Verrucomicrobium spinosum DSM 4136 = JCM 18804: one gene and its partner. The protein of the gene in region 2 binds, or shares a complex with, the protein of the main gene of each other region. Links are inferred from orthologs where the notes say so. Each region holds a gene or a part of one and is shown on either strand. Other genes may lie near its edges. The genes, in order: mfd and uvrA.

Region 1 (14,666 bases), 2.1 Mb from region 2 along the record:
ACCGGCATAATCGCAGGTACAAAAAATAAAGGCGAGCGTGGCGTTCCCTCCCAGTCGCTCCCGGCCACGCTCCCCCGCGGCTTGGACGGCTTTTTCGTCAAAACCACCCAACACCAACTCTGCAAAAGCCGTGCTGTTAAGGGCTTCATCCATCGCGCTATCCATCGGCATGTGCGGGAGCTTAAGAGATGGGGGCACAAAGGCAAGTGAGGAAGCATCCCGCAACCGGGGGAGGCAGGGCCTGGTTTTACTCTCGCAATTTTACCCGGATAAATTATTGACACCCATTTCACCCGGGTTAAATAAGCATCATGGATCCTCGCTTCCACTCCCAATCACCCGTCATCGCCTTTGCCGGCCATCAACGCATCGCCACCGGCCCGCTTTCCGAAGTTGTCCTGGAAGCCCACCCCTGGACCTCGCGTCTCGATGTCGGCCCCGTTTTGGTGTTCGACGATGTCACGAGCCAGATCGTGGAGGTGGACTTTCGCGGCAGTGCCGCCGATGCCGCCAACCGTCTCCTCCCGGCCAGTGTATCTCCCGAAACTCCCTCCGAAGTTGCGGGAGAGGAAAGCACCGCTGAGAAACGCGGCCCCGGCCGGCCCAAGATGGGGGTCGTGGCCCGCGAGGTGACCCTCCTGCCCCGCCACTGGGAATGGCTCAATCAACAGTCCGGCGGAGCCTCCGTGGCCCTGCGGAAACTGGTGGAAGACGCCCGCAAGACCCACGCCGACCGCGACCGGAAACGCCAGGCCGCCGAGGCCGTGCACCGCTTCCTCCATGCGCTGGCCGGCGACCTGCCCCAGTTCGAGGAAGTGACACGCGCCTTCCATGCCGGCGACATCTCCCGCATGACGGAACTCATGGCCGACTGGCCGGAGGGCGTGAGGGAGCATGTGGAACGGTTGGTGGGGAGGGGGGGGGATTAGTGCTTGGTGCTTGAAGTTTCGGGCGCGGGGGACCTGCAAAGCGCAAGCTTTGTTGATCACTCCCCGCCTTTGAGCTCCAACGAAGCGGGTTGGAGTACCGACTTTAGTCGGCTCACCGGCCAAACCTCCCAGCACGCCCCTCTCACCTGGCGAAGTACTTACCTTTAACCAATGGCATCACCGCGCCCCCCATCCATCGCTCCATCGCTCCATCGCTCCATCGCTCCATCGCTCCATCACTCCATCACTCCATCACTCCATCACTCCATCACTCCATCACTCCATCACTCCATCACTCCTTGACAGCCATCGAATAAATCCATACGCTTCGCCAGCATGACCCCTCAACCGGCTCACGCTGCCCGCTTTCTGCTCTCGCATCTGCCCAGCTGGACCATCCCCGTGGCCCTGGCGGCGTGCCTGGCCGTTCCGCATGCTCCCTGGGTGACGGAGGCTCAGGCGCAGGGTCACCTGCTGTCTCGTTCCTACCCCGGAGCGCCCGTGCCGGATCCGCTGGAATTTCTCCTGCCCGGAGACCCGGTGGATGAAAAGAAGATGCGCCTGAGTATGGCGATGCTGCGGGTGCCAGCGGTGGAGTTCGCCAAAGCGCTGGAGCAGGATCATGAGGCAGGCAGCCTCTCGTGGCATCGCTGGCTCCTTCAGGCGAAGGCTGCGGGGAAGCTCGTGCTAGTGGAGAGCTTCCGGGCGGAGGCCGGGCCGCGGGAGGCCTTCAAGTCCGGCTATCAGCGTCCCCAGCACTACATCCGCCAAGGAGAGTCTTCTCAACTTTGGTCGCGGATCATGCAGGAGAATGCCCCCCAGCTCAATCCGGAGATCTGGGACAGGATGCTGGACAACCTGGACCAATCCCCGGTGGGCTCAATCGCCACGGGCGAAATGACCTTGGAGCCCGATCAAGGCGGCGTTGAGATCAAACTCAACGTCACCTGCGCCGCCCGGCCCGTGAAGCGGCCGTCGCCAGCCTGGGTGCACCCCCATTTCCCCGCGCCCAAACTCCTCTTTCCCACTTGGGAGTTTCAGGGCCACCTGCTTGCCCCCTTGAGCGAGCCCTTTCTGCTGGCCGCCCAGATGGAACCGCTCGCCACTGCGGGTGAGCCGGATACCGAGACGAGCCCAACGCACGTGTGGGTCTTGTTTGGCAAACTGACGCTGTCACCCGATGTGGCAGAGCGGACTGGAGACGCCCCTCCGCTGGAAACAGCGGCAGGAGCCTGGCAAGCCTGGTCCTTGGACCTGCCAGCACAGGCCGCTCAGGGCTGGCTGCGGACCCGCCGTTCTGATGCGGACGACGGCCTGAGGCTGCGGCAGTGGCTGGCCAAGGCACAACCCGGAGGCGAAGTCCGGCTCCGATCAGTGATGAGCGGGTCCTCCACTCTGGGCAAATCCAGCCGCCTCACAGACAACAACGATCTCTTTGTCCGGAGTGTGGTGAAATGGAATGACTCCACCGGGTTCGAGCCCACACACAATGACCGCATTTTCCGTCCCTGTGAGGCGGAGGACGACGAGTTCAGCCGCCGCTACGAGTTAAACTTGCAAACCTCCGGCATAGTCCTCCCTCCCGGTGGCGGCATCCCTTGGCAACTCGCCCTGTTGGGCCATTCCCAGCCCTCTGCTCCCCTGGTGTGGAGGCGGTGGAAGCACGCGATGGAAGGAACGGAGCAGGACGAAGGCAACCTGGAGCTGGCCGACGCCCCCTACCGCGAGGAGGAGGGCTTCTCGCTGGAGACTCTGTCGGCATTCCCGCCTGGGAAAGCGGTGCTCCTCAGCACCAGCCAACAGGGGAAGCGGATGCTGGCCACGTTTGCGCGGGTGATGGACGGCACCCCACCGCCTCAGGCACCGCAATCGCCCGCGACAGAACCGCCGCGGACACCCGTGATTCGCGATCCCTTTGGTCCCGACAATGGCCCCGCAGCAGCCCCGCCTCTTCTTCACACCACCGTCTGGCAGATCGACACGCCGCTGGACTGGATGGTGAAAGCCCTGGCCCTGGCCCCCGATCAGGCCGGCAGCCTGGCCAACCAACTCCTGGGCGCCACCCAACAGGGTCAGGCCACGGTGGTGGCAATGAACACGCGCCGCCAGATCGCAGACAACACCTCACGATGGAATGCGACCCAACCCGTGAACTTTTACGGCGGTCCCTATGTGAACACCGCCCCGCATGCCAAAGGCATCTACTTCAACATGCGCCACCTGGAGCAGATGGCGACGGGGGCAAAGGAACGGATGGACATCACCGTGGATGCGCAGTCAGGTCTGGCGGTGGTGAATGCCGAGCTGATCGCCATCGGGACGCCCGCCTGGCGACACTGGGGCATCTGGCAGCCCTCAGTTTCAGGAACCAACGCCGCCAATTCCGGAATCAGGCGCCCAGCCTTCCCCACCGATCTGCTCCACCTGAGCGCAAAGCTCCCGCCCAGGCAGCCGCAGGTGGTCGCCGTGTCCACAGCGCCGGATGCCACCACTCCGGGTGCAACGGGATCCCGTCTGCGCTGGTGGGTCATAGGAGTGAACAAGGAGGATCAGCCCGCTCTCGTGCAGCCCGTCGAGCCCCCGGCACCCGCCCGCAGTTCCCTGGTCCAGGCCGTGATCCTGCCCCTGCCCAAATCGGAAACCATCCCCGGTGACAGCAGGGCCCTGGCGGAGCGACTGCTGGCGGAGGCCGCCGCCGGCACCCGGGCCGTGCTGGATGTGTCCACCGTGCTGCGACTGGGCACCCGGGACTACACCGCGACCCTCACCTCCGGCACCGACTACTACTTCACCAACGGCCGCACCCATCCCTACACGGAGGATCAAGCCGCCCTCATCAACGCCCCAGCCGTGATGCCACCGGACTCCGAGTACGACGATCAGATCAACCTGCAGAACCGGATCGTGGGCACCCGCCTCGAAGTGAACGAGGAAAAGTGGACGCTCACCCGCGACCTGTCCCCTCCCCAAGTGGTGACCGACACCTTTCAAAACGTGCGCTACGAGTTCCCCTGGCAGGAAGAGGAAACTACCAAACGCACCGCTGTCTCCGTGCAACGGCCCATCTTCAAGGTCCTCACGAAAGAAGGGACCCTCCCCGCACCAGGGCACCCCGTCGTGGTGCGGCTCACGGAGGAAATCGTGGTCGTGGTGAGGGTGGGGGCTTAGTGCTTAGTGCTTGGTGCGGCGAGGGGTGCGGGGTGCATGGCTGGCTCATTGAGGTTCCAGTTGGTGAGATCACAGGTTCCAAAAGGACCGAAGGTCCGGACTCGTTGCAGCCATGGGCGACTGCCCAAGCGTCTGGAGTTGTTTCGGGCTTTCAGCCCTCCACTTGCACCCCAAGGAGGTGCTACGAGGACGAGCGACGACTTGCTTCCCTGATGGCAGAGGTCCCGTATGCGAGACGGCTCAGAAAAGCTTCTCACTGGCTGAAGCCCAATGCCATCAGGGAAAAAGGTTGGGCAGAGCGATCAACGCCGTTGCATGATGAAACTGAGGACCAACGGTCCGGTGTCATACCAGCCTGGGGCAGCGCCCCAGGTTAGGGGTTGAAAGAGAATCGGAGGGCTGAAGGCCCGGCCTCATCCATCCTGCCCACGACGAGCATCCCTGAATGACCCCGGGCCTACAGCCCTCAACCTCTAAAACCAACGCCAACCTTGGGCGTTGCCCAAGGCTGCTATCATGCCGGGCTTTCAGCCCTCAGCTCGTTCGCCAAAGGCGAATCATCGACCTCACCAGCTTTTCCCTGATGGCATTGGGCTGAATCCAGGACACAGCCCTATCGCCCGCGCCTGCGCCGCCCCAAGAACCAAGAACCAAGAACCAAGAACCAAGAACCAAGCACTAAGCACTTTCCTTCCCCTCAATTGAGTGGCAATGAAGGGGTTGTGCAGATCCAACAGGGGCCTACGATAGGGTATCATGAAGCCTGTCACCCCCGAGGATAGCCTTCGCATTTTTATTGTGGAGGACCAAGAAGCCATCCTCAGGCTCTTGTCGTTTTACTTGAGGGCCAAGGGTCACACCGTGGTTTCGGCCTGTGACATGGACCATGCCCGGAGGACCTTCCCTGAAGGTAAATGGGACCTGCTGATCTGCGACAAACATCTCCCTGACGGAGACGGATGGGACCTGCTCTTCGTGGGCCCACACGCCCCTGCCCCACCGTATCGCGTGGCCATGAGCGGGGCCGCCACGGATCGCGATGTCGAAAGCGCCCTCATCGACGGATGTCACCACCTGCCCAAGCCCTTTGGGCTTGAACAACTCGACTCCATTCTGGAAGCCGCCATCTTCCATCGGGCGGGTCATGCTGCGGCCCCGGCAGGGGACCATTGAGGCTGACAAAAGGGACCACTTCTCGACTGCCCTCAAGAGACCGAACCTCAACCCCGTACCAGAGACAGGACTCGAACCTGCACTTGTTTCCAAACCAGATCCTAAGTCTGGCGCGTCTACCAATTCCGCCACTCTGGCGTACGGGAATAAGAGCGGCGATTTAAGGGGCTACCTGCGGATGTGGCAACGGGTTTTTGCGGATCTTTTGCCGCCTGCGGCGGAGACACAAGACGGGAAGACGAAAGACACAAGACCTGAGCCGCCAGTGGCTTGCCGTTCCGCCACTGGAGACGACCCCGCCGAACCAAGCACTAAGCACCAAGCACCTTCTCCTCCTTCTTCCGCGAGGCGATCCAGACGGCCACCATGCCGGTGGAGAAGATGATGAGGAGCGGTACGATGCCCACTACGGGGCTGACGATGGCGCGGCAGGTGTTCCGCACCAGCCAGGGGTCGAGTTCCCCGTTGCGGAGGATCCGGGTGGTGAAGACCAGGCTGCTGAAGTACTTCATGCCAAAGACCCAGCCGGCGTGAAGGCCGATGCTGTACCAGAGCCCGCCACTGCCGAGCCGGGCGCGCCCCAGGGCCCAGCCGACGGCGGCCAGCACCAGGAACTCGCCCACGACATTCTGCCAGAGGCCAAAGCCCCGGAAGAGCTGGGTGATGACCCAGAAGCCGCTGAACCAGGTGACCTGATCATTGGGCAGCGCTCCATCCAGCGGAGGCTTGAGGAAGTGCAGGATGGAAAAGAAGGCGGTGGTCCAGAACAGGCCGGAACGGCTCCCCAAGGAGCGGCAGAGAATGACCAGGATGACCCCGCGAAAGAGGAACTCCTCCAGAATGCCGACCGTGAGCCCGGAGGCAAGGGCGGAGCCAAAGTCCAGATAGTCTGGCGCTGGCTTGAGCCGGGAGACTCCGAAGGTGAGACACACCCAGGCCAGCACGCCCACGGAGAGGAGCGCGACCAGGAAGGTGGTGCCAAACTGCCTGATGCCGCGGGCAAAGGGCACATTGCCCACGATCTCGCGGAACGGCATGTGCAACGCTTTGAGCAAGAAGGGCAGCCCGATCAGGGCCGCCAGCAGTGCGGCTCGATTGAAATAGCTGGGGAACTCCTTCTCCCCCAAGAGCTGGGCCACCCCACCCTGCGGGTCGGCGGAGATGACGGCCTGGGCGGGAAAAAACAACGCGGGCGTGAGCAGGGCACCCAGCAGCAGCACCAGCAACACAAAGCCGCTGATGATGAGAAGGTCACGATGCTTCGAGGAAGAGGGCATCTGTGCTGGTAGCCCGGAGTTGCGGTCGGCGCAAGGCTCTGGCCGGGATCGGTGGTCCCGCGTGGGGGGGGGCGACACCGCCCTGCTGAAGCACCGCATCACCGCGCGCCCGCCGCCTTCACCGCCCGGGCCAGATCCACATTGGCCTCCAGCAACTCCTGGGGCACCTTGTCCAGCGCATACGTCTCCTGCCCGCCAATGCGGTTGATGATGACGTTCTTGCCGCTGATGGAGAAGGAAAAAGTGGTGGGGCGGCTCGCATCACTGACGGCCGCGGCGGCGATGGATCCGGCGGATGCCCCCAGGTCCTCCGCCTTGAAGCCCAACAAGGGGGCCATGCGGGGATTCGTCCGGGCCAGTTCCCTGCGCGGGGCGTCGGGGAGTTTTTTCAGATCGTCCAGTGGCACGGTGGAGAAGCCTCCGTCATGCATGAGCTTGATCTCCTGGTCTTTCACAGCAGACATCCGCACGTTCTTGTAGGTCTTGCCCGCGATTTCCAGCACCTGCACATAGTCCGCCCTGGCATTCGCATGCTGGCGCTGAAACTCCTGCAGCGGCATCCAACGACCGGCCACCACCACATTGCCCTGGCGGTGCTTGTCCAAGGCTGCAACGATCTGGCCGATGAGCGGCTGCATCAGGGCCACCGCTTTGGGATACCGCCGGGCGGTCTCCCGGGCGTCCGCTGCGATTTTCTCCAGCCCCTGCCAGTCCTCCTCACTCACCAGGGTCAGTTGACCGTAGCTCGGGTACGGCACCATCTTGCGCAGCACCGGTGGCTGGAGTTGTTTAGACGAACCATCTGCAAAAGTGAAGGTGCTGGTCATGCCAAACGTCTCCACAGACACAAACTCGTGCGCCGTGGCAAACTCGTCCCCGCTGCTGGCGGAACTGCCAATGACCACCACGCCCCCCTTGGCCGGGATGGGGGCAGCGGCGAGATTCAGCGATCCCAGACATACGACAGCCGCCACCAGAGCGGCACTCCAGGAAAGGTGGGGGCGGGTGGTCTTCATGCGGGGTAGGGTTGCCTTTGACGGCTAGCGGGCACCGCCGTTCACACCGGCTCCATAGGTGCGCAGAGCCGCCACACTGCGCTCGAACTCGCCCTTCTGGTAGGCGATGTCTGCTTCCTTGTTGGGGGCCTTGAAGGGGGGGATGGGCTTCCCTTTCCTGGCCAGGGCTTCAAACGCCGCCAGATCTTCTGACGGCATTTTCTCATAGCCCAGCTCTTTCAGGAACTCTGGCTTCTTGAAGGGCAGTGGTTTGGCAAAGCCGGAGATGGTCTCGATGTTGAGCGGGACGCCCGGGCAAAGCTCGGCAAACCGTTTGGTGTACGCTTTGAAGTCCACGATGCCTTCACCGATGGCCGTCCACTGCACCGTCGCGCCATTTTCGCTCTCCCAGATCATGGAATCGCGCACGCTGGAGCAGTTCACATAGGGCCCGAGCACCTCCAGGTGCCGCAGCGGATCCTCCATCACCCAGGTGGCGTTGCCGGGGTCAATATTGGCCCCCACCCAGTCTTTCCCGGCGGCCTCGATCAGCGCCTTCAGTTCGTGGGACTGCATGTCTCCCGCATGGTTTTCGATCGAGATGCGGATGCCCGCTTCATGAGCCCGGCTCTTGCAGGCCTGGAACACCTTCAGCAGCGATTCGATATGCCGCTGAATGCCGCCATCCCCCTTGCGGTCGTCATTGCTGCCCAGGTAGCAGCGCGCCACCGGAGAGCCCAACGCTTTGGCCACGCGAATGCAGAGGGCGAGATGCTCCTCCGCGGTGCCAAAGGTGTCCTTGAATCGTGCGGAGGTGGGGCAGACGCTTGAGGTCCCCACGTACAAGGCCAATCCTGCGCGGTCTGCCTGCTCCTTCAGCCCTTTCAGATACGCGTCCTCGAAGCTCTCAAACGGCAGGAGTTCCGAGAGGAACAGGGTGTCCACCTTCTGAGATCCGGCATACTCGATGAACTGAGGAGCCTTCCACCCGGTTGACCGCACCGCAAAGTGGTCCAGGCCGATCCGGACCTTGAGCGGCCCACCTTGAGCGAAGGTGGATACGCCAGGCAGCGTGGCGGCAGCAGCAGCGGAGGTTTGAAGGAAGCAGCGGCGGTTCATGGCCGCACATCTCACCGGAACTGCCCCGCTTTGGCAACTGAATTCCGCCCGCTCTGCGGGAGACAGAAGACTGAAAGACTCAAGACAAAAGACCCGGGGGCGCTCGTGGCAGGTAGTGAGGCTCCCTACAGCGGCAAGAACCGAACAAGTGTGGACAGCGCGGTGGGGAAGTTGGATGCCGGAGGCATCCCAGCTATGAGCCGGGGGTTGAGCGCAGCGATACCCCCGGGGGGGCCATAGTAGGGATTCACCCCGGAGGAGTGACAGCAACGGGAGCCGGCTGATGGACGTCGCTGGCATCCACTCCGGGACACCCATCCGCTCCGCATAGCAGGGGTGCACCCTCCCGGCGACATCCACCTCGCCGCGAACTTCAAAGAGTTGTTTCATACGGCGCTCTCGTCATTGCTCCGGCTCGCTCACTCCACCACAAAAAAGAGCCTCGTCCCAAGCGGAACGAGGCTCTGAAAAATAAACTTGCGGGAGGCAGGGCCCTTTTGGGTCAGCTTAGGGCTGCACCAGATCGGACTGCTTGCTCAACCAGGCCAGGAAGCCTTTGCGCACGGAGTCTGGCTGGATGATGGCCTTGCTGGCCAGACCGGACAACCAACGGTTGACGGCGTTGCGGCCCTGTTCGCTCTGGATGAATTTTTCGATCTGCGGGCGGACCTTTTCCAGCGGCTCCATGTTGCCGGGCTGCTTGGCTTCGCAGTAGATGATCATGTAGTTGCCGCCGATCTCCACCACGCGGCTGACTCCGCCCACTTTGAGGGCAAAGGCCACCTCCGCGATCTCGCGGCTCAGCGTGGCACGCTCCTGCAGGCCCCAGTCACCGCCGGACTCGGCACGGCTGTCCTGGGAGTAGGTCTTGGCCAGATTCGCAAAGTCCGAACCGTTTGTCACTTTGCCGCGGATCTCTTCGGCGAGTTTCTTCTGGGATTCAGGAGAGGCACCGACATTGCCGATCGGATACTTGGGGATCGTGATGGTGCTGAACTTGATGTAGTCCTTGTCGCGGAACTTGTCGGCGTTCTTGCGGTAGAACTCCTCCACCTGCGCGGGTGTGGGGGGAGCCAGATCCTTGGTCTGGCGGGCACGCAACACGGAGACGACCATCATCTTCTGGCGCTGTTCGCGGAACTTCTTGAGCGTCATGCCGGTTTTGGCCAGCTCCATGAGGAACTTCTCGCGGTTGCCTTCGAAGTTGTCGCGCACGATGCCGTTGATGTCGTCATCGATGTACTGGGGCTTGATGGAGCCACCGAGTTTGTCGAACTCTGAGAGGACCAGCTGGCGCTCGATCAGCGCGTAGAGCGCGCCTTCACGGAGCTGGGCAAGCCGGGCGGTCTGCTCATTGGGGTCACGCACGGTCATGCGGATGAGCTGCTCCTGAGCTTCCACCGCCTCCTTCACTTCAGATTTGGTGACGACCTTGCCGTTCACCACCACCGCGATGCCGTTGGAGCTTTGGGCCACGGCAGAGCTCACGGCAGACAGGGTGAGCGCCAGGGTCAGGCTCAATAAGAGGGGACGGTACTTCATGATCAAAAACTTCTCAGCAGGTGGAAAGACTCGCGCAATTGTAGGGTTGGGTCATTCGCTGTCAAACGGGGAAACTTGCCGCTCAGCAGGACATATTGACCATTTCGGGTAAGCATGAGCTTGCCCTCTTTGACCTCCACTGCGGAAATGCTGGCATGTGCAGCAGCAAGCTTGATGCCAGCGCAGACGAGGAGGTTCTCCACAGCGGGAGGAGGCGGGCCGTACTGGTCGCGCCAGTTGCGCTCCAGGGTATCCAGCTCCTTGCGGGTCAACACCTCCCCCAGCAGGCGATAGGCGGTGATGCGGGAGCGGGCGTCCTCGATGTAGCTCTGGGGAATGAAGCAGGGGATGCGCCACTCGTTGGCGGTGACCAGCTTCTGGCGATCAGGCGGCCGGTGGGCCGTGGCGGCGGTCACCCGTTTTTGGGGAGTGCCATCCGCCTCCTGGAGCCACTGCGCCTCACTCATGCACAGGAAGTCCACACGCAGGCTCACCTCCATGGGCGGAGGGGTGCGGCGGCCCTGGAGGCGGGCGGTGGCGGACTTCAACATCTGGCAATATAGATCAAAGCCGATCGCAAAAATGTGCCCACTTTGCTCTGTTCCGAGCAAATTGCCCGCTCCGCGAATTTCCAGATCCCGCATGGCGATTTTGAACCCGCTGCCGAGTGCGGTGTACTGCTTGATGGCGGTCACCCGTTTTCGCGCGTCGCCCACGGTCATGAGGTCGCGGGGCAGCATGAGGTAGGCATGGGCCCGCTCGCCCCCGCGTCCCACCCGGCCGCGCAACTGATAGAGGTCCGCCAGGCCAAACCGGTCCGCGCGGTCGATGATGATGGTGTTGGCGTTGGGGATGTCCACCCCGCTCTCGATGATGGTCGTGCAGAGCAGCACATCCGCCTCCCCGGCGATGAAGCGGCGCATCACGTCCTCCAGCAGGGTCTCATCCATCTGGCCATGGCCGATGACGACCCGGGCCTTGGGCGACAGGGCCTCCAGCTTGGCCTTCATCTTCTCCATGTCCATCACCCGGTTGTGGAGGAAGAAGACCTGCCCGCCCCGCTCGATCTCCTTGTTGATCGCATCACGAATGATCCGCTCGTCATAGCCGCACACGCTCGTCTGCACAGCGTGCCGGTTGGGCGGCGGGGTGTCCAGGGTGGACATGTCCCGCATGCCCACGAGACCCAGGTACAGCGTGCGGGGAATGGGGGTCGCACTGAGCGTGAGCACATCCACCAAGCGGAAGAGCTGCTTGAACCGCTCCTTGTGTTTCACGCCGAAGCGCTGCTCCTCATCAATGACCGCCAGCCCCAACTGCTTGAACTGCACATCCTTGGAAATCACGCGGTGGGTACCCACCACGATGTCCACCGTCCCGTCCTTCACTCCTTTGAGAATCTCCTTCTCCCGTTTCGCCGGGGTCAGGCGGCTGAGCATCTCCACCGTCACGGGATAGTCAGACATGCGCTCCTTGAAGGTGGCCAGGTGCTGCTGGGCCAGCACGGTCGTCGGCACCAGCACGGCCACTTGCTTCCCCCCCATCACCGCCTTGAAGGCCGCCCGGATCGCCACCTCGGTCTTGCCAAAGCCCACATCCCCGCAGAGCAGGCGGTCCATGGGCTTCTCCTGCTCCATGTCGCGCTTGATCTCGGCGATGGATTTCAACTGATCCGGCGTCTCCCGGTAGAGGAAGGATTGCTCGAACTCCACCTGCCACTTGGTATCGGGCGGGTGGGCATGGCCCTTCAGCGTCTGGCGCTGCGCCGCGATGCTGAGCATGCCGGCGGCAAACTCTTCCACGCTCTTCTCCGCCTGGGCCCGGGTCTTCACCCAGCGGGCGTCTCCCAGCTTGTTGAGCGTGGGAGCCCTGCTCCCCACCCCGACATAACGGGAAACCAGATGAGCCTGGGACACGGGGACGAAGACCTTCGCATCCTCCGCGTACCGGATGACCATCACCTCCTCACGGCGGGCGCCTTCACGCACTTCTATGCCGCCATACTTCCCGATCCCGTAGTCCAGATGAACTACCAGATCCCCCTCCCGCAACTCCCGCAGGTGGTCCCGCGCCTGCCTCAGCACCTGGGCCTCATCCAGCTTGGAGCCGCGGAAACGGCGCGTGTTCTGGTAGCGACCGAAGACCTCTGCGCCGGTCAAGACAGCCAGCTTGGCGGCAGGGATGACAAACCCCCGGTGCAGCAGGCCCAGGGCAAGCTCCAGGTCGTGTTTCTGCAACCACTCCCCTCCCACCAGCTCCTCAAAGCGCTCCCGCTCCCCGGGATTGTGGAAGAACATGACCACCCGCCACTTCTGCTTGCGCCAGTCCTCCACCTGCCTGGTGAACTGCTCACGACGGGCCTCCTGCACCACGAAGTCCCCCGCGTGGAAGACCCCCAGGGGATTCTCGAAGATGGCCGTGGAAAAGTCCTCCTCAGCCAGGTCAGCACGCGCCCCGGAGGTGATGGTAACGGTTGCGGGTGACAGCGTCTCCACCTCCAGGGCGATCACCGCATCCTGCTCCTGAATGAACTGCCGCACCGTGGTCGTCTCCCCAGTCGTGTCCGCAGAGTGCAACAGCAACTGCATGCGCTGAAAGCGTTGCACCGAGGTCTGGGTGTGGATGTCGAAACTTCTGAGCGACTCAAGCTCATCGTCAAAAAACTCCATCCGCAGCGGCTCCTCCGCCTGCCAGGAGAAGACATCCACAATGCCGCCGCGCCGGGCTACCTGGCCACGCTCAGTCACCACTGGCACCCTCTCGTACCCCGCGCTCCCCAGATCCTGCAGGAGGGCCTCCACATCCAGCTTCATGCCGGTCTGGAGGGACATCTTGCCCGCCTCCAGCTCGTGCAGCGCCGGCACCTCCTCATCCAGACTGTCCGCGCATATCACCAGCACCCGTGGTTGACCTTCGTCGCCACCCGTGGCCTCCCCACTGTCGCCAGGCCGGGCTTTGCCCTTGCCATGCCCCTTTCCAGCCATGGACTCGGAAAAGCGCGTCAGGGCCGTGATTCGCTCCGCCAGCGCATCGGGGTCTGGCAACCCTGCGGCATCTCCCATCTGGGAAAGCCTGGGGAAGAACAACGCTGGCAAACCCCAGACCCTCAACTCCCCCTGAACTTGCTCCTGCACGCGGGCATCTGGGCAGACCACCCACAACCGCCGCTTGGGCAGAGCCTGGGCCGCGAGCGCCGTGGCGAAGGGCCAGGCTTCTTTGGCCACATGGTCCAGAATGATCCCGCCACTCTTCAGCGCCTTCCAAACGGTCCCGAAAGGTTTGGCCCCATGGGCCACCTTCACCAGGCTTTCCGCCAGGTGGTGCTCGTCCACATGCAGCTCTTTTTCCTTGGCCATGAACACAATGGAGCAGAACCTGCTGGCGGGGAAAGCCGCGCAGATTCTGCTGCTAAATCGATAAACCTGAGGCGCAACGACTGCAACCGTCCGGCGTGCCCGACCAGACTCCTTTCACCCGGCTAGGAAGCCTTGCGGGCTTTGGCCGCTTTGGGGTCAGCGGGCTTGAGATCCGGCTTCTTTTCGTCCCCCAGCTTCACGTCGGACTTGGCCAGCGTGATCGCTGGGATGCCGAGCAGCTTGGCGGCCTCATCCAAATCCTGATGGCAGTTGCGCAACGCCATCTTCTTCAGTTCGCGGTCCAGCCAGGGGATCAGCTCAAAGTCCGGCAGGGCCTGGGCACCGTGCAGCAGGGACTGCAGGGCGTCCTGCATGCGCATCAGCGTGTGGATGGGTGTCGCGATCCGCTGGGTATTGCTCCCCAGCGGGATGTCACTGGGCAGGAGCACGTCTGTGTTGCAGAGGGCACAGGCGCGTTGAAGCGTATTTTCCAGCTCACGAACGTTGCCCGGCCAGTCATAGGCCTCAAGCAATGCCAGGGCATCTTCACTGAACCGCATCTGCGGGGTGCGCTTGCGCGCGGCCATCTTCTGAAGGAAGAACTCTGCGAGAATCCGAACGTCTTCACGGCGCTCACGAAGCGGCGGAATGTGGATGCGCACCACATTGAGGCGGTAGAAGAGGTCCTCACGGAAGCTGCCTTCCGTGACTTCCTTTTCCAGATCTTTGTTGGTGGCAGCCAGCACCCGGACGTCCGTCTTCAGGGTGGAGTTGCCGCCCACGCGGCTGAATTCGCCCTCCTGAAGCACGCGCAGCAGCTTGCTCTGCACGGTCAGAGGCATGTCACCGATCTCATCCAGGAAAAGGGTGCCGCCGTCACATTGCTCAAAGCGTCCCATGCGCTGGGCGACGGCTCCGGTGAAGGAACCCTTCTCGTGACCAAAAAGCTCGCTCTCCAGCAGGTTGTCAGGAATGGCGGTGACGTTGATCGCCACAAACTCCTTTTGCGTGCGTGGACTGAACTTGTGCACGGCCCGCGCCACCAGCTCCTTGCCGCAGCCGCTCTCGCCGGTGATCATCACCGCGGCATCCGAGCGGGACACGCGA
Region 2 (14,305 bases):
TTTTCCGTGAACCTAAGCATCACGCCAGCTACGCTTCCGCTGGTCATGGCCCCTCCAGAAGGGTCTGGGGCGGTCCATTCGATCAGACCGGAGGGGCTGCTTGGAATGGATGCGAACAGCAGACTCTCTGAAGCGGGCGTGGCTGCACCGAAGCCGGTCGCATTGGTGGTCAAGATCCGAGATCCCGGCGTCGTCACGGCATCAATCGATCCAGTCGGCAGTGTCGAACCAATCCCAAGGGGCGCTGGATTCCAGTAATAGGCACTATCTTGCGCATAGTTCAGGGAATGAACACCGATAATGACTAACATGGGCAGCAAGAAGCGTCTTACCGCCAGTCCACGAAGGCAGGCTCGCATAGAAACAAAAAATGGGGGATTCCTTTAAAAGTGCCAAAACAATCCCCTAGTGACAAGTTTTTTCCGTCAAAACCTGCATGGCATAAATCGTGAGATTCACATCGCAATAAAGAGTCGCATTCATCACCCACTGGTGTTTCTGCAACAATCCTTGCAGAGCGATCGTCAGGCCGATGGCAATCCCGATTCAAACTTCCTCGCCATGGCCTTCACCCCCCGCCCCCCTCTTCCTCCCTTGATATGCCAACGCAAAAAACACAAACACACCCAGGGTCACCAAGGTCATGCCGATCCAGAAGGTGGACCAGGCGGTGCTGGTGATGGCACCGTCTGGTGAAGTGGACTGGCAATACCTCCGCCACCAGCCGGTGCCGAGGTAGCCGAAGAGATTGCCAAAGCCTCCCATCATGAGGGTGAGCAGGGCCTGGGCGCGGGCGCGCATTTTACAAGGGATGCGCTGCTCCAGATAGATCTGCGCGGTAACAAAGAACAAAGTGAAGCAGAACCCGTGGAGAAAGATTCCGAGGAGTAGCGCCGGGACGTTATCCAAGGCAAACAAAGCATAGCGCAGCACGCCAAAGGCGATGCCAGCGAGGAAGATCCACTTAAGCCGAATCCGCGTGATAATGGAGGACAGCGCCAGCATGGCGATGATCTCCGTGACCTGACCAAGGCTCATGGCGGCGGTCACCTGTTGAATGCCATGGTCGGCCAGATGCAGCACGGTAAAGGGATAGAAGGCGGCGAGCGCCATGTTCAGCAGACCCGCGCTGACAAACACCACAATGTGGTCCGGATGACGCAACAAGGGCAACGCATCCAGCCCCAGAATCTCTTTCACCGTGCGGCGGGGCTTGGGCAGATGGAGACGCTCCTTGTACGGGAGGGCGAAGGTCATGCCCACCGTGATGGCCCAGACGACACAGGCGGCGTAACCGGAGATGACGGACGTGTCCGCGTGCAAGACCCAGCTCACCATGAGACAGGCCCCCATCCAGCCCAGCGTGGCCCAGATCCGCACGGGACCGAACTGCTCCTTGGGCTTGCTCAATCGCGACATCACCAGGCTGGTGGTGAGCCCAAACGTGGGCACCGACCACAGGGCGTGGATCTGCGCGAGAGCCAATACCGAGCCAGGAGCCCAGCCATGCTGAATGCCGAAGAACAGCAGCCCGAGAAAGAAGATGGTACCCAGGCCGAGCAGACGCAGCACCCGCTCCGGGGCCATCCGCTGGTCCGCCAACGCCCCCACCGCCAAGGGTGACAGCAGCGCGGCAGAGGCGTTGCAGGCAAAGGTGTAGGGCACCAAGCTCTCCAGTCCGTGGGCCTTGAGCACACTGGGAAAGTTCACACTCCAGAGCCCCAAGGCGGCCGCGTTGAGTGCATAGAGGGCACACAAGCGCTTTGTTCCTGGAGCACCTTTTCCGAACATTCCCCTCCTTCATCGCTTTGCCCGGGCTTGCCTGCAATGCAAATTCTGCAAGCCGCCATCAACATTGGCGTATCGTTGGAGTGCCCCGCCCGAGACCTTCATCTCATCCCGCCACCCTGCGGCGCTGGCCCCTCACCCTCAGGGCGGGATCCCCGTTCCTGCTCCTGCTGGGCCTGAGCCATGCCGACCCGCCACCTCCCACCTTGAAACCCCACCCCAAGGCCGTGGCAAACATCCATGCTCCGGGCGAGGTGGATCGACCAGAGCTGGTGCCATTCATCGTGTCTGATCCCTCCAAACTCCCGGGCATCGTGGTGGATGAGACCGCCGCCGAACTGGTGGGCGACTGGCAGTACTCCACCCATACCCCACCCTTCATCGGCCTGGGCTACCTCCACGACATGAAGGCGGGCAAAGGCACCAAGTCCGTCACCTTCACCCCGGATCTGCCCAAGGCGGGTCGGTATGAGGTGCGAGTCGCCCATTGTTACAACGTCCGCCGTGCGACCAACACCCCGGTGACCATCCACCATGCCGGGGGTGACACCCTCGTTCGGATCAATCAGCAGGAAGAGCCAGCCCATGACCGGCTCTTTCGCAGTCTGGGCGTCTTTGAATTCACCGCAGGGAAGTCCGGCTTCGTACGGATCAGCACCGAGGGCACCGATCCCACCAAGGTGGTGGTGGCAGATGCCGTCCAGTTTCTTCCCGTCCCAGAGACCCCGCCCCGGCCATAAGCGCTTGGAGCTTGCCCGGAGTCCCTGAATCCGATTGAATCCCCGCCTCCCGACTGTCCCTCACTTTTTTCCTCGCTCCCTTCCACCCATGCCCCTTCCTCTGCATCACCTCCGCGCTGGCATCATTGGCACCGGTTTCATCGCCCCCGTCCATATCGAGGCCCTGAAACGCCTGGGCGTCCAGATCACCGCGATCAGCGGCTCCACCAAGGGCACCCGGGCTCTGGCGGATCAATGGGGTGTCCCCGAGGTGTACGGTGACTACGACTACCAGAGCCTGATCCACTCCCCCAATGTGGACGTCGTGCACATCACCTCTCCCAACCGCGTGCATGTGGAGCAGTCGCTGGCAGCTCTCGCCGCGGGCAAGCATGTGGTGTGTGAGAAACCCCTCGGCATGACCACGGAGGAGACCGCCAAAGTGGTGGCCGCCGCAGCCGCCAGCGATCGCGTCTTTGCCGTGAACTATCTCTGCCGCTTCTACCCGGCCATCCTCCAGATGCGCGCCATGGTGCAGCGCGGTGAGCTCGGCCGCATTATCCACGTGCAGGGGCATTTCTTTCAGGACTGGCTGCTCAAGGAGACGGACTACAACTGGCGTGTGCTCTCCAGCGAGGGCGGCAAACTGCGGGCCGTGGGCGACATCGGCACGCACTGGATCGACGCCGTTTCCTTTATCCTCGGGGCCCGGGCGGAGTCCGTCTTTGCCACACTGGAAACCTTTCACAAAACGCGCTACCGGCCCACCGGCGAGGTGCAGACCTTCACCTCCCAGGTCGATCCCGCCAATATGGTCCCGTATGAAGTGGATACCGAGGACTTCGGCAGCGTGCTGCTGAAGTTCGGCGACGCTGATCATGGTCATGTGTCCGGCACGCATGCGAACTGCGCCATCTCCCAGGTGGCCGCGGGCTGGAAGTGCAGCCTCTACATGGGCATCTACGGCACCAAAGGCAGCGTGCAGTGGGAGTTCCAGCAGCCCAACGAAATCCAGGCCGGGTATCGCGACCAACCCAATCAGGTTCTCACCCGTAACACCGCCGGATTCGACAAAGATGTGGCGAACTTCACCGACAACCCTGGCGGCCATGCCGAGGGCTTCCCGGATGGGCACAAAATGCACTACCGCGCCGTGTACGAGCACATTGCCAGTGGCAAGACCACTCCGGTGCTCTACGCCACCGCCGATGACGGCCACCATGAGGTGAAGCTCTGCGAGGCCATCCTGCAGAGCAGTGAGAAGCAGACATGGGTGGGGGTGTAACTGGTCGAAAAAGGTCGCTCCTCGGCTTGGCAGCTGGCGTTTGCAGCTGTTGATAGAAGATTCACGCCAACGGCGTGAGACAAAATGCCCCGGGGTCAGACCGCGAAGCCGTCGCCACCCCGGGGTAGCGATGCAAACTCAATAGAACTCCAAGGGAGTTCAACAAACGATCCACATCACCTGGAGGCAGTGTGTCAGGGTGGACCATTACCCCAGGGATGTCATCCTCACGCCCACTGCCTCTGACGGATCGACACCACCGGCTGAAGAAGGCCACTTGGAAGGACCAAGTGCCACAAGCTCGCGAAAACGGTGTCGAGCCACCGTACTCCAAGACGCTGGCGCGTTTCGAGACGCACCAGTCGATCTGCCACTCCGGTTCTAGGGGGCAACCCCCTGCTCCAGAATCTCTTCCAAGGCAGGCGTGAGAGGTTCCTCGGGATCGTAGATGCCGCTGAACCAGGATTCCAGCCAGCTGATCACCACGCCGCCGCCCAGGAAGATCGCACCAAAGAAGGCCAGGTTGATCAGAAACATGGCGAGACCACCGACGGCGAATTTGCCATCCCTTTCCAGCAAGGCTCCGGAGAGAAGGATCACAGGGACGGCTGGCAGCACATTGCTAAAGGGAATGGGCAGCGGCAGCAGGAGCAGACACCCACACGCGAAGATGATGGCACCGTACAAGTGCTGGAACACCGGTGGATCCACCAGCACCGACCACCGCACACGGAGCATCTTCTCCAGGCCACGCACCGCCTTCTGACTGGCCCCGAGGATGCGACCCGCCATCTTCGGGGAGAGCTCCACATTCAACACCCGGTCTGGCAGCCACGGTTCTTTCCTCAGCGCCAGACGCAGGCCAATGATGGCAATGACCGCGCCAAAGGGCGTAGAGAGCCCTAGCAGAGGTATGGGCATGCAGAAAGGCAGTGCCAGCAGGATCAGCAGCATCAGATAGGTGCCGCCATGCAGCACCTCAATGATGTCCCGCAGGCGGATGGACCGCTCCCCCATCGACAACAAGACCGCCCCGATCTGCTCCGACAGTGCCGGATGCTTCTTGGGTTGGGCGTCAGCAGACTCAGAGGCCGCCGGGATGCTTGGCAGGGGGGACGTGGGCATCACTTCTGAGGTGCCACACGCACGGACAGGTTGCCAACAGAATTATTCCCCCCAGCAGCCACCGCGTGTCACGATCCAGTCACGTCACCCGACAGAGAGCTGGTGAAATTTGCCGTTCAGGACTCGTCCAGAAAGGCTGACAGCTTCTCCTTGAGTTCGTTTCTTGCGCGGAAGAGCAGGCTCTTCACGGCCGAGAGAGACATGCCGAGGATCTCGCAGATCTCTTCATAGGGCATGTCCGCATCTTTGCGCAGGCTCACTGCCAGGCGTTGCTTTTCCGGCAGGCTTTGGATGGCACGGTCGATTGCGGTCTCCATTTCCCCCTGGGCGACCACATTGTCAGGATTCTGCCTGGGTGAGGTGGCATGCTCCCGATGGTGTTCCTCCTGATCCTCCTCCATGGAGACCTCCTTCTTCCGCCCACGACGCCGCATCTCATTGAAGACGAGATTCCGCGCAATCGTAAAGAGCCAGGTGGTGAATTTCGCACTGGGCTCGTAGCGGGCGGCGGAGCGCCACACTCGCACAAAGACCTGCTGCGCGATGTCGTGCGCATCGTCCATGTTGTTCAGCATCCGGGCCACGGTGCCGATCACGGCACGCTGATGCATCTCCACCAGTTGTTCAAAAGCCCGCATGTCTCCTTCCTTCACCCTGAGCATCAGTCGCACACTCTCCTCGTCCGCGGAGGCATCCACGGCAGGTTGGGGTGTTGCGGGTGTCGGAGTCCATTCCGGCATGTTCCAAGCTAGTAAGGCTGGGACGGTTCGCAAGGTCAGGGTGGACATGGACATCGTAAACACACGGTGTTTGAGAAGGTTGCGCCGATATTTCAGAACTTTTTGACCTCCCGCCCGGCACTGTGCCTTGATGCCGCCCCCCTTCCGGTGGATGTTGACAATCCCCTGCCCCATGAATTCCCGCCCTGTAGCAGAAAACATCATCCGCGTGCGGGGTGCCCGGCAGCACAACCTGCGCAATGTGGATGTGGACATCCCCCGAGGCCAGCTTGTGGTGCTCACCGGAGTCAGCGGTTCCGGCAAGTCCTCCCTGGCGTTCGATACACTCTACGCCGAGGGCCAGCGCCGCTATGTGCAGAGCCTCTCCGCCTATGCACGGCAGTTCCTGGACCAGCTCGACAAGCCGGATGTGGACTTCATTGACGGCCTGTCACCTGCCGTGGCCATCGAGCAGCGCACCGTGGCGCACAATCCCCGCTCCACGATCGCGACCGTCACTGAAATCTACGACTACCTGCGCGTCCTCTACGCAGCCGCCGGGCAGCCGCACGATCCCACCACGGGCGTGCGCCTGCGGAAAATGACCTCCGCCGAGATCGCCGAGGAGATCCTGACCCTGCCTGAAGGAACCCGGGCCATCGTCCTGGCACCCGCCGTCGATCACGAGAAAGGCGACTTCCGCGGCCTCTTTGAGAAACTACAGCGCCAGGGATTCGTCCGTGTGCGGCTGGATGGCGAGATCCTGGAGCTGGATGAGAAACTCCGCACACCCCGGGCCGAGCCCCATTCCATCGAGATCGTGGTGGATCGGCTCGTCATCCGGGAAGGCGTACGCACCCGCCTCATGGAGGCGCTCGAAACAGCGCTCAAATGGAACCCGCGAGAGGTGCGCTTTCTCACCGGTCCAGGCGAGGCCGGGGAGGTCCGCACCTTCACCACCGCCTATGCCAACCCCGAGACGGGGCTGGTGCTGGAAGACTTCACCCCCAAGCACTTCTCGTTCAACACCCACCTGGGAGCCTGTCCCGCCTGTGAAGGTGTGGGAGCCCTCATGGCGGCGGACCCGCATCTGCTCGTGCCAGACGAGTCCAAAACCCTGGCGGAAGGGGCGGTGAAGACATGGTGGACGCGGCAACCGCGTCTGAAAGCCCTGCATGACCGCGCCGTGGAGGGCCTGGCCGGACACTTCGGCGCCGATATGAACACGCCGTTTAAAAAACTACCGGCTGCCTTCAAGGAAGCCCTCTTCCAGGGTACGGGCAAAACAGCCGTACCCACTGGCTGGAAGCTCGATGGGAACAAACGCAGTCTGGCCAAACCTTTTGAAGGCCTGGTACCGCAGGTGGAGCGCATGTACGCAGAGACCAGGACGGACAAGCTGCGGTCCATGCTGGCTCGTTTCATGAACCCGCTGCCGTGCAAGACCTGTCAAGGCCGCCGCCTGCGCCCGGAGGTGCTGGCCGTACTGCTGGGTACCGCAGCCACGACACCGCGGCCCCAGCTCAACATTCATGACATCACCCGCTTGGCCATCCGCGATGCGATCCCCTGGGTGAGAGAACTGGTGCTGACCGATCTACAGCGCACCTACTGCGAGGAACTTCAAAAGGAGATCCTCAAGCGTCTGGACTTCCTGGATCAAGTGGGCCTCGGCTATCTTTCACTGGATCGGGAGAGCGGCAGCCTCTCCGGCGGCGAGGCCCAGCGCATCCGCCTGGCCACTCAGATAGGGGCCGGTCTCGCGGGCGTCCTCTATGTGTTGGATGAGCCCAGCATCGGCCTCCACCCGGCCGACAACGAGCGCCTCATCGGCACGCTCAAGCGTCTGCGGGATCTGGGCAACTCCGTGCTCGTTGTCGAGCATGATGAGGACACCATGCGGGCCGCGGACTGGATCATCGAGCTGGGTCCCGGTGCCGGGCCGCTGGGAGGCCGTATCATCGCAGAGGGCACCCCCGCCCAGGTCATGCGGAATGAGCACTCCACCACAGGAGCCTATCTGGACCACCGCATCTCCATTCCGGTGCCCCGCACCCGCATCCCCTGGCGCGGATCGCAGAAACAACTCCTCGTGGATGAATCCGCCTCCCATCGGGACGAGCCAGACTGCATCACCATCCACGGTGCCCGGGAGCACAATCTGCGGAACGTCACCGTCTCCTTCCCCCTCGGCAGTTTCGTTTGCGTGACCGGCCCCTCCGGCAGCGGGAAGTCCTCCCTGGTAGATGCCATTCTGCGGCGCGCCCTCATGCGGCACTTCTACAACGCCAAGGACGAGCCCGGTGAGCATGACCATCTCTCCGGGCTGCATGGCGTGGACAAGGTGGTGGTCATCGACCAGTCTCCCATCGGCCGCAGTCCGCGCTCCAACCCCGCCACCTATGCCGGGGCCTTCACGCCCATCCGGGATCTCTTTGCCCAGCTCCCCTCCGCCCGGGTTCGCGGGTATGACTCCAGCCGCTTCAGCTTCAACGTCGCCGGGGGCCGTTGTGAGAAGTGTGGCGGAGATGGTGTGCTCACGATTGACATGCACTTCCTCAGCGACGTGCAGGTCACGTGCGATCAGTGTCAGGGCCGCCGTTACAATGCAGAGACCCTGGAGATCACCTACAAAGGGCGCAGCATCTCCGAGGTGCTGGAGATGACCGTGGCCGAGGCCTGCCGCTTCTTTGACCGTCAGCCCAACATCTTCCCCAAGCTGCATGCGCTGGAACAGGTCGGTCTGGGCTATGTGAAGCTCGGCCAGAGCGGGGCCACCCTCTCTGGCGGCGAAGCCCAGCGCGTGAAACTCGCCGCAGAACTGGCGAAAAAAGCCACCGGGCGCACCCTCTACCTGCTGGATGAGCCCACCACTGGACTCCACTTTGCGGATATTCAGACGCTGCTGGGAGTGCTCACAAAACTCCGCGACGCGGGCAACACCCTCATCGTCATCGAGCACAATCTGGACGTCATCAAGTGTGCCGACTGGGTCATCGACCTCGGCCCCGGTGGGGGCAGTGAGGGCGGCATGATCGTGGCTGAAGGCACCCCGGAAAAGCTGGCCGCCAACAAGGCCAGCCCCACCGGGAGATTTCTTCGTCAGGTGCTAACACCCGCCCCCACCAGCAAGTCCAGCAAATCCTCCACGGTGTAACCGCCATAGCCACAAAGGCTGAGTAGAAGACACACGCGCCTTCACCCACTGCCATCGCTATGAACGTCACCCGAACCCAGTCGCAGCAGCATCTCAATCCAGGCCATGCCCCCCAGCAGGACCAGCCGGGCGGCATCAAGATCAGCCCTAATGGCACGGCCCGCGCCTCCCAGCAGACCGTAGTGGACAGCATCAACACCCGCCTGGGCGGGGACCGAGTCTCCACCGAAAATCTGCTGAGCCGCGTGGGCATCAAGACCGCGATCGGCCGGGCCTCCCGCTATGCGAATCTCAAGGACGGGGTACTGCGCCTGGCCCTCCGGATCAACAACCATCTCGCCCCAGATCCTGCGATCGGCAGCAATCACAAGGCCGCCATCCGACTGGGGGAACAATACCACCAGCTCAAGTCCCAGGGCGCTCCAGACACGGAGCTTCTTCCAGTATTGAACCAGCTAAAGGTCAAGTTGGAGATCATTCAACAGCATCGCGGGGGCGAAGGTCATGGCGATGCCGGCCCCGTCGCGGAGATGATCCGGTTCGTGGAAAGTGAGATCCAGACCCTGCCCTGCAGGCACCTCGAAGAGGCTGACCGGCTTGCCGTGATGTTGCAAGAACAGGAGCATGAAGGTGCCCCCGTTGAGCACAGGGTGGAAACCCTCCGCTCCCTGAAGCTGCACCTGGAGGGCGCCAATCCTCAGGGCACCAACAACGAGCTCAACCTCCGCCTAGCCGAGGCCCACCGGCAACTCGTGCCGTTGGAGAACTACCAACCTCTGGACAAGCAACTCCAGGATGCGGGTGGCCGCCTTCGACCCACGCATGTGGAAAGGGGCGATGAGTTTGCCACGGCCAAGCAGGAGATCTTCTTTGCAAAACTCGGTGAGGATCCTGACCGCATGAACGCCCAGGGCGGAATCAACCAGGAGATCCAGAGCTTCTCTCGCGACCGGCTCAAGCACGTCACCACACACGAGCGCACCGGTTTTGACTCCGCCGCAGAGGCCTTCCGCCAGCAATCACATCAAGTGACACCGCACACTGATGTGGTGCTTGGCCAGGACGCGCCTCCCCTATTGGAAGAATCCAGCTTCAAGCATGTTTCACGGGAGACCCTTCAGTCGGACACCTTCCAGAGCCTGGGACGACTCCTTCAGGAAGCCGTCGCCAATCGCGACGATGACGCACTTGAACATCTCTCCAAGACGCTGGGTGAACTCATGGCCCGGGACCTTCGTCAGCTGACGGAGGATCAGCAACTCGGCTTCATCACCTCCAAAGGACCCACCTTCAAACAAGACCTGCACCGCGCGCTCGCCACCACCCTTGGCGACGGGCGGGATGCTCTGGGAGCCTCATTTGACACGGCCCCATATCGGGTGCAGCTCTTCATCAACAAGGCCTACACAGCCGCGGTGAGCCAGCTCTCCAATCACATGGTGGATCCGGAGACTTGCGTGCTCAACGGCCGCATTTATCATCGCGTTGACTACTTGAACCACGGGGACCTCGGCATCGTGGACCTCTACGAAGCCCGCTGGACGGAAGTCGAGGACGGGAAGGAGGTGGAGAAGACAGAACGCATCGTGCTGAAGTACCCCACCATCGCGAACATGCCGATGCTGGATGAGGAGACCGCCCAGCCCTTCTTTGAGATCTCCGCCCGGGAGGCGCGCAGCCACCAGCTCGCCCATGGTGCGGGCCATCCCAACATTGTGGGGTACAAAGGAGCCTTTCTCTCCCCCAACGGGCTTGTCTTCCTGGCCATGGAACTGGCCCCCGGGGGAGACGTCGCCAAGGTCGGCACCCGCATCACGGAGGCCGAGGACCGCGGCCACATCACCCCAGAGTCCGCCAACCTCGCCCGGTTGACCCTGCTGCGCGACATGCTGCAAGGCATGCAACACGTTCAGGAGACCCGAGGCATGCTGCACCTCGACATCAAGCCGGAAAACTTCCTGGTGGGTGAGGACGGTCGCGCCAAGGTGGCCGACTTCGGATTCTCCCTCCAGGGCACCTCGCAGCGATTCCAGGGGAAGCCCATCGATAACACCCTGCACCTGGCACCGGAGGTCCTAGCGTCGTCCCGTGCCATTGAGTCCGGAGCACCCTTGCCCGGCGAGGAGGAAGGCTTCGTGGTCACCGGAAAGTCTGACACCTGGGCTCTGGGCATCACCGCTTTCCAGCTCTTCCATGGCAATCAGCACCTCTTTGCGACCTTGAGCAAGGAGGACCCCAACTATCAGCAGCAGGTGTACAATGAAGTTTTGCAGTTCGGCACCGATTCTGACCATACCGCCCGCCCCCTGGGCACCGATGGCTCGGGCAATCTTCTCGGTCTGGGTGTCGGCACGTTGGACCGGCTCATCAACCAGATGCTCCATCCCGATCCCCAGCTGCGCCCCTCCATCACCGATCTCCTTCAGCACCCTCTGTTTAAGGAACCCGGGATCGGCAGCCCTGAGGTGCGGAATCTGATCCAAGTGCTCAACCGACCGGAGAGCTCACCAGAAGAGATTCGAACCGCCTCACTTGAGGTCGGGATCTAGGTGCAACTGGAACTTTTCACCTGACCAAACCGCCAAAAAAACGCAGCGTCTCCGCCAGATGGGTGCTCCAGTACCGCCAGGTGTGTCCACCGGGATACTCCTGGTAGTGGTGCGGGATGCCCTCGTCCCGCAGGGTCTCATGAAGTTTCCGGTTGTGCGAGATCAAAGGGTCGTCCGTGCCACAGTCAAAGCGCAACGCGGGCAGGTGAGCCCGGTTCATCCGGATCGCTTCCGCCACACAAGTCACCTCACCCGGCTTCAGCTTGACCTCGTGCAATGGCTCTTCCACAAACTCCTGCGTCTGCCGATAGTCGGTGATGCTGCTGTGTGCACTTATTCCACGAAACCTTTTGGAATTCAGGGCCCCCAGCCGCATCGCTCCGTAGCCACCCATGGAGAGTCCCGCGATGAACTGAGGCGCCCCCTCCACCTGAGGTGCCAACAGGGCGGCCACCGCTGGCACCTCATCGACGATCCAGGAGGCATAGTCCGCCTCCTGGTGCGCCAGATAGCCTGAGCCATCGCCCCAGAGTCCATCTGAGGGCATGGCGAGCATCATGGGTGGCACCTCATCCCGGCTCACCAGCCTCTGGAGCACCCGGTGGGCCCCGCCCTTCAGCGCCCAGGCCCAATGACTGCCATACACGCCATGCAGCAGAATCACGAGAGGGAGGCTCTTGGGCATGTACCCCTGTGGGGTAAAGAGGGCCACATCCGCACGTCGTTTTAGAGCGTTGCTTTTCACAGTGGCAAAGCGCAGCCCCGGGCCGGTGAAAGCCGGGTCTGAGAACTCCACGGTGCGAAATGGGGAGGGTGCGGTCATGCGATTCTGCCGCCTCCCTAGCAGAGCTTCCGCTCTCAATTAGGAATATTCGCCCGGCTGCGGCTCAATGAGCAGAATCTACAGGCGAAAGGGTTAGATATTACCTCGCACCTTTAATGTTGCATGCTGCATGCAGTTAAAAATCTCGAACCTAGGGCTGAACTGAAAAGTCCGAATCCGCCATCGCCCGCAGCACGAGTTCCCGCGGCACGCACCAGTCATCCATTTCCAGCATCTTGAGGGTAGCCTCCGCCACCTGAGCGGGGCTCAGGAACTTCTCCACGGGGGCCTTGCGATCTGAGGCCCCGTCCCAAAATGCGGTATCCACACCGCCGGGCAGCAGAGCCGTTACCCGAATGCCGTGAGCACCGGCCTCCTCCTGCATACCTTGGGTGAAGCCACGTACGCCCCACTTTGCGGCGCAGTACACGGTCTCAGAGGGGATGCCGCGCAAGCTGGCAGTCGAGATGATATTCACGATGTGCCCCCGCCGCGCCGGAATCATCCGCCGCAGAGCCTCCTGGGAGCCCAGGATCGTGCCCTTCAGGTTCACATCCAGCATGAGGTCGATTTCGGCCTCAGTGTAGTCAGTGATCCACCGATGCCGGGCCAGGCCAGCATTGTTGATCCACACATCCACGGCACCGTACGCCAACTGTGCCCTTCTCCCGGCCTCCGCCACAGACTCCGCCTGCCTCACATCACACACCACGGGAAGCACCGCTGCCCCCAGATTGGCAGCGGCCAACTCCAGTGCGGCGGCATCCATATCCGCCATCACCACCTTGGCCCCTTTTTCCACCAGCGCCTTGCACAGAGCCAGACCGATGCCTCGCGCCGCTCCGGTGACCACACATGACTTTGACTCCAGTACCATGCGGCCCTGTTTACATGCAGCGGAAGGATCGTGGCAAGCTTGAAGCGTCAGTCAGCGTTTGGTTTTTCCGGTCGTTTGACTCGCCCGCCGTTCCCGCCATCCTCCATCCCCATGCCCACCCGTCGTACTCCTGATCAGCTCCGCTCCTACCGTTGGTTTGGCCCCAATGATCTCCGCTCCTTTGGCCACCGCTCCCGGGCCAGACAGCTCGGATTGGGACCGGAAGACTGGCAGGGCAAGCCGGTGATCGCCATCCTCAATACCTGGTCGGAGATCAATCCCTGCCATTTGCACTTCAAGGTGCTGGCAGAAAACGTCAAAAAGGGGGTCCTCCAGGCTGGCGGCATGCCGATCGAGATTCCCGTGCTCTCGCTCAGCGAGAACTTCATGAAGCCCACCACCATGCTCTATCGCAACCTCCTGGCGATGGAAGCAGAGGAGGTGCTGCGCTGCCATCCGGTGGACGGGGCCGTGCTCCTGGGTGCCTGTGACAAGACGACCCCCGCCCTCATCATGGGAGCGCTCAGTGCTGACATGCCCTTTATTTTCGTGCCGGGTGGCCCCATGCTGCGCGGCCAATGGCGCGATCAGACTCTGGGCAGCGGCACCGATGCCTGGAAGTACTGGGCCGAGCTGCGTGCGGGCAACATTACCCAGGACGACTGGTGTGAGATCGAAGACGGCATCGCCCGTTCCCACGGTCACTGCATGACCATGGGCACCGCCGCCACCATGACGGCCATCACCGAGACCCTTGGACTCTCCCTGCCAGGAGCCTCCAGCATCCCCGCCAGCGACGCCCGCCACTGGCGCATGGCCGCCGCCTCCGGGCGCCAGATCGTGGAGAACGCCTGGAACGACCTCAACCCCGCCAAGTTCCTGACCAAGGAAGCCTTCCACAACGCCATCGTGGCGGATATGGCCGTGGGAGGGAGCACCAATGCCATCGTGCATCTCATCGCCATGGCCGGTCGCGCCGGCATCAAGCTGCCGCTGAGTGAATTCGATGCCGTCTCCCGCATCACCCCGCGTCTGGCCGACCTGCGGCCGGCCGGCCGCTTCCTCATGGAGGATTTCTACTTTGCTGGGGGCCTGCCCGCCCTGTTAAACCAGCTCACCGACATCCTGAATCCAGGGTGCCTCACAGTAAATGGCAAGACGCTGGGGGAAAACGTGGCCGATGCCGTGATCCACAATACAGAGGTGATCAGGCCACGTGATCAGGCCCTGTCACCCGAGGGCGGAACCGCTGTGCTTACCGGG

Evidence for each region.
Region 1: the proteins of uvrA (region 2) and mfd are in contact, whole or in part, in a crystal structure (PDB 4DFC), measured with the Escherichia coli proteins. The link is inferred for Verrucomicrobium spinosum DSM 4136 = JCM 18804 from one-to-one orthologs.

What each region holds. Positions count from the first base shown.
Region 1 is NZ_ABIZ01000001.1:1,789,748-1,804,413, reverse strand. Bases 10,006-13,871 are described here. They hold mfd (transcription-repair coupling factor), read right to left. Parts: upstream 13,560-13,871; coding sequence 10,206-13,559; downstream 10,006-10,205. Other genes in these bases: VSP_RS34245 (sigma-54-dependent transcriptional regulator), read right to left, coding at 13,682-13,871; VSP_RS06930 (peptidylprolyl isomerase), read right to left, coding at 10,006-10,203. In the rest of the region: VSP_RS39005 (FIST signal transduction protein), read right to left, coding at 1-171; VSP_RS06965 (DUF2239 family protein), read left to right, coding at 312-929; VSP_RS06960 (hypothetical protein), read left to right, coding at 1,266-4,097; VSP_RS39000 (response regulator), read left to right, coding at 4,854-5,270; VSP_RS06945 (CPBP family intramembrane glutamic endopeptidase), read right to left, coding at 5,582-6,547; VSP_RS06940 (hypothetical protein), read right to left, coding at 6,646-7,563; VSP_RS06935 (sugar phosphate isomerase/epimerase family protein), read right to left, coding at 7,588-8,661; more of VSP_RS06930, read right to left, coding at 9,169-10,005; more of VSP_RS34245, read right to left, coding at 13,872-14,666. UniProt on the Escherichia coli protein: Couples transcription and DNA repair by recognizing RNA polymerase (RNAP) stalled at DNA lesions. Mediates ATP-dependent release of RNAP and its truncated transcript from the DNA, and recruitment of nucleotide excision repair machinery to the damaged site.
Region 2 is NZ_ABIZ01000001.1:3,903,308-3,917,612, reverse strand. Bases 5,489-8,993 are described here. They hold uvrA (excinuclease ABC subunit UvrA), read left to right. Parts: upstream 5,489-5,829; coding sequence 5,830-8,793; downstream 8,794-8,993. Other genes in these bases: VSP_RS15740 (protein kinase domain-containing protein), read left to right, coding at 8,853-8,993; VSP_RS15750 (RNA polymerase sigma factor), read right to left, coding at 5,489-5,705. In the rest of the region: VSP_RS15775 (FG-GAP repeat protein), read right to left, coding at 1-311; VSP_RS15770 (MFS transporter), read right to left, coding at 547-1,791; VSP_RS15765 (golvesin C-terminal-like domain-containing protein), read left to right, coding at 1,872-2,528; VSP_RS15760 (Gfo/Idh/MocA family protein), read left to right, coding at 2,617-3,792; VSP_RS35705 (exopolysaccharide biosynthesis protein), read right to left, coding at 4,174-4,917; more of VSP_RS15750, read right to left, coding at 5,034-5,488; more of VSP_RS15740, read left to right, coding at 8,994-11,342; VSP_RS15735 (alpha/beta hydrolase), read right to left, coding at 11,359-12,165; VSP_RS35700 (SDR family oxidoreductase), read right to left, coding at 12,317-13,042; araD (L-arabinonate dehydratase), read left to right, coding at 13,154-14,305. UniProt on the Escherichia coli protein: The UvrABC repair system catalyzes the recognition and processing of DNA lesions. UvrA is an ATPase and a DNA-binding protein. A damage recognition complex composed of 2 UvrA and 2 UvrB subunits scans DNA for abnormalities.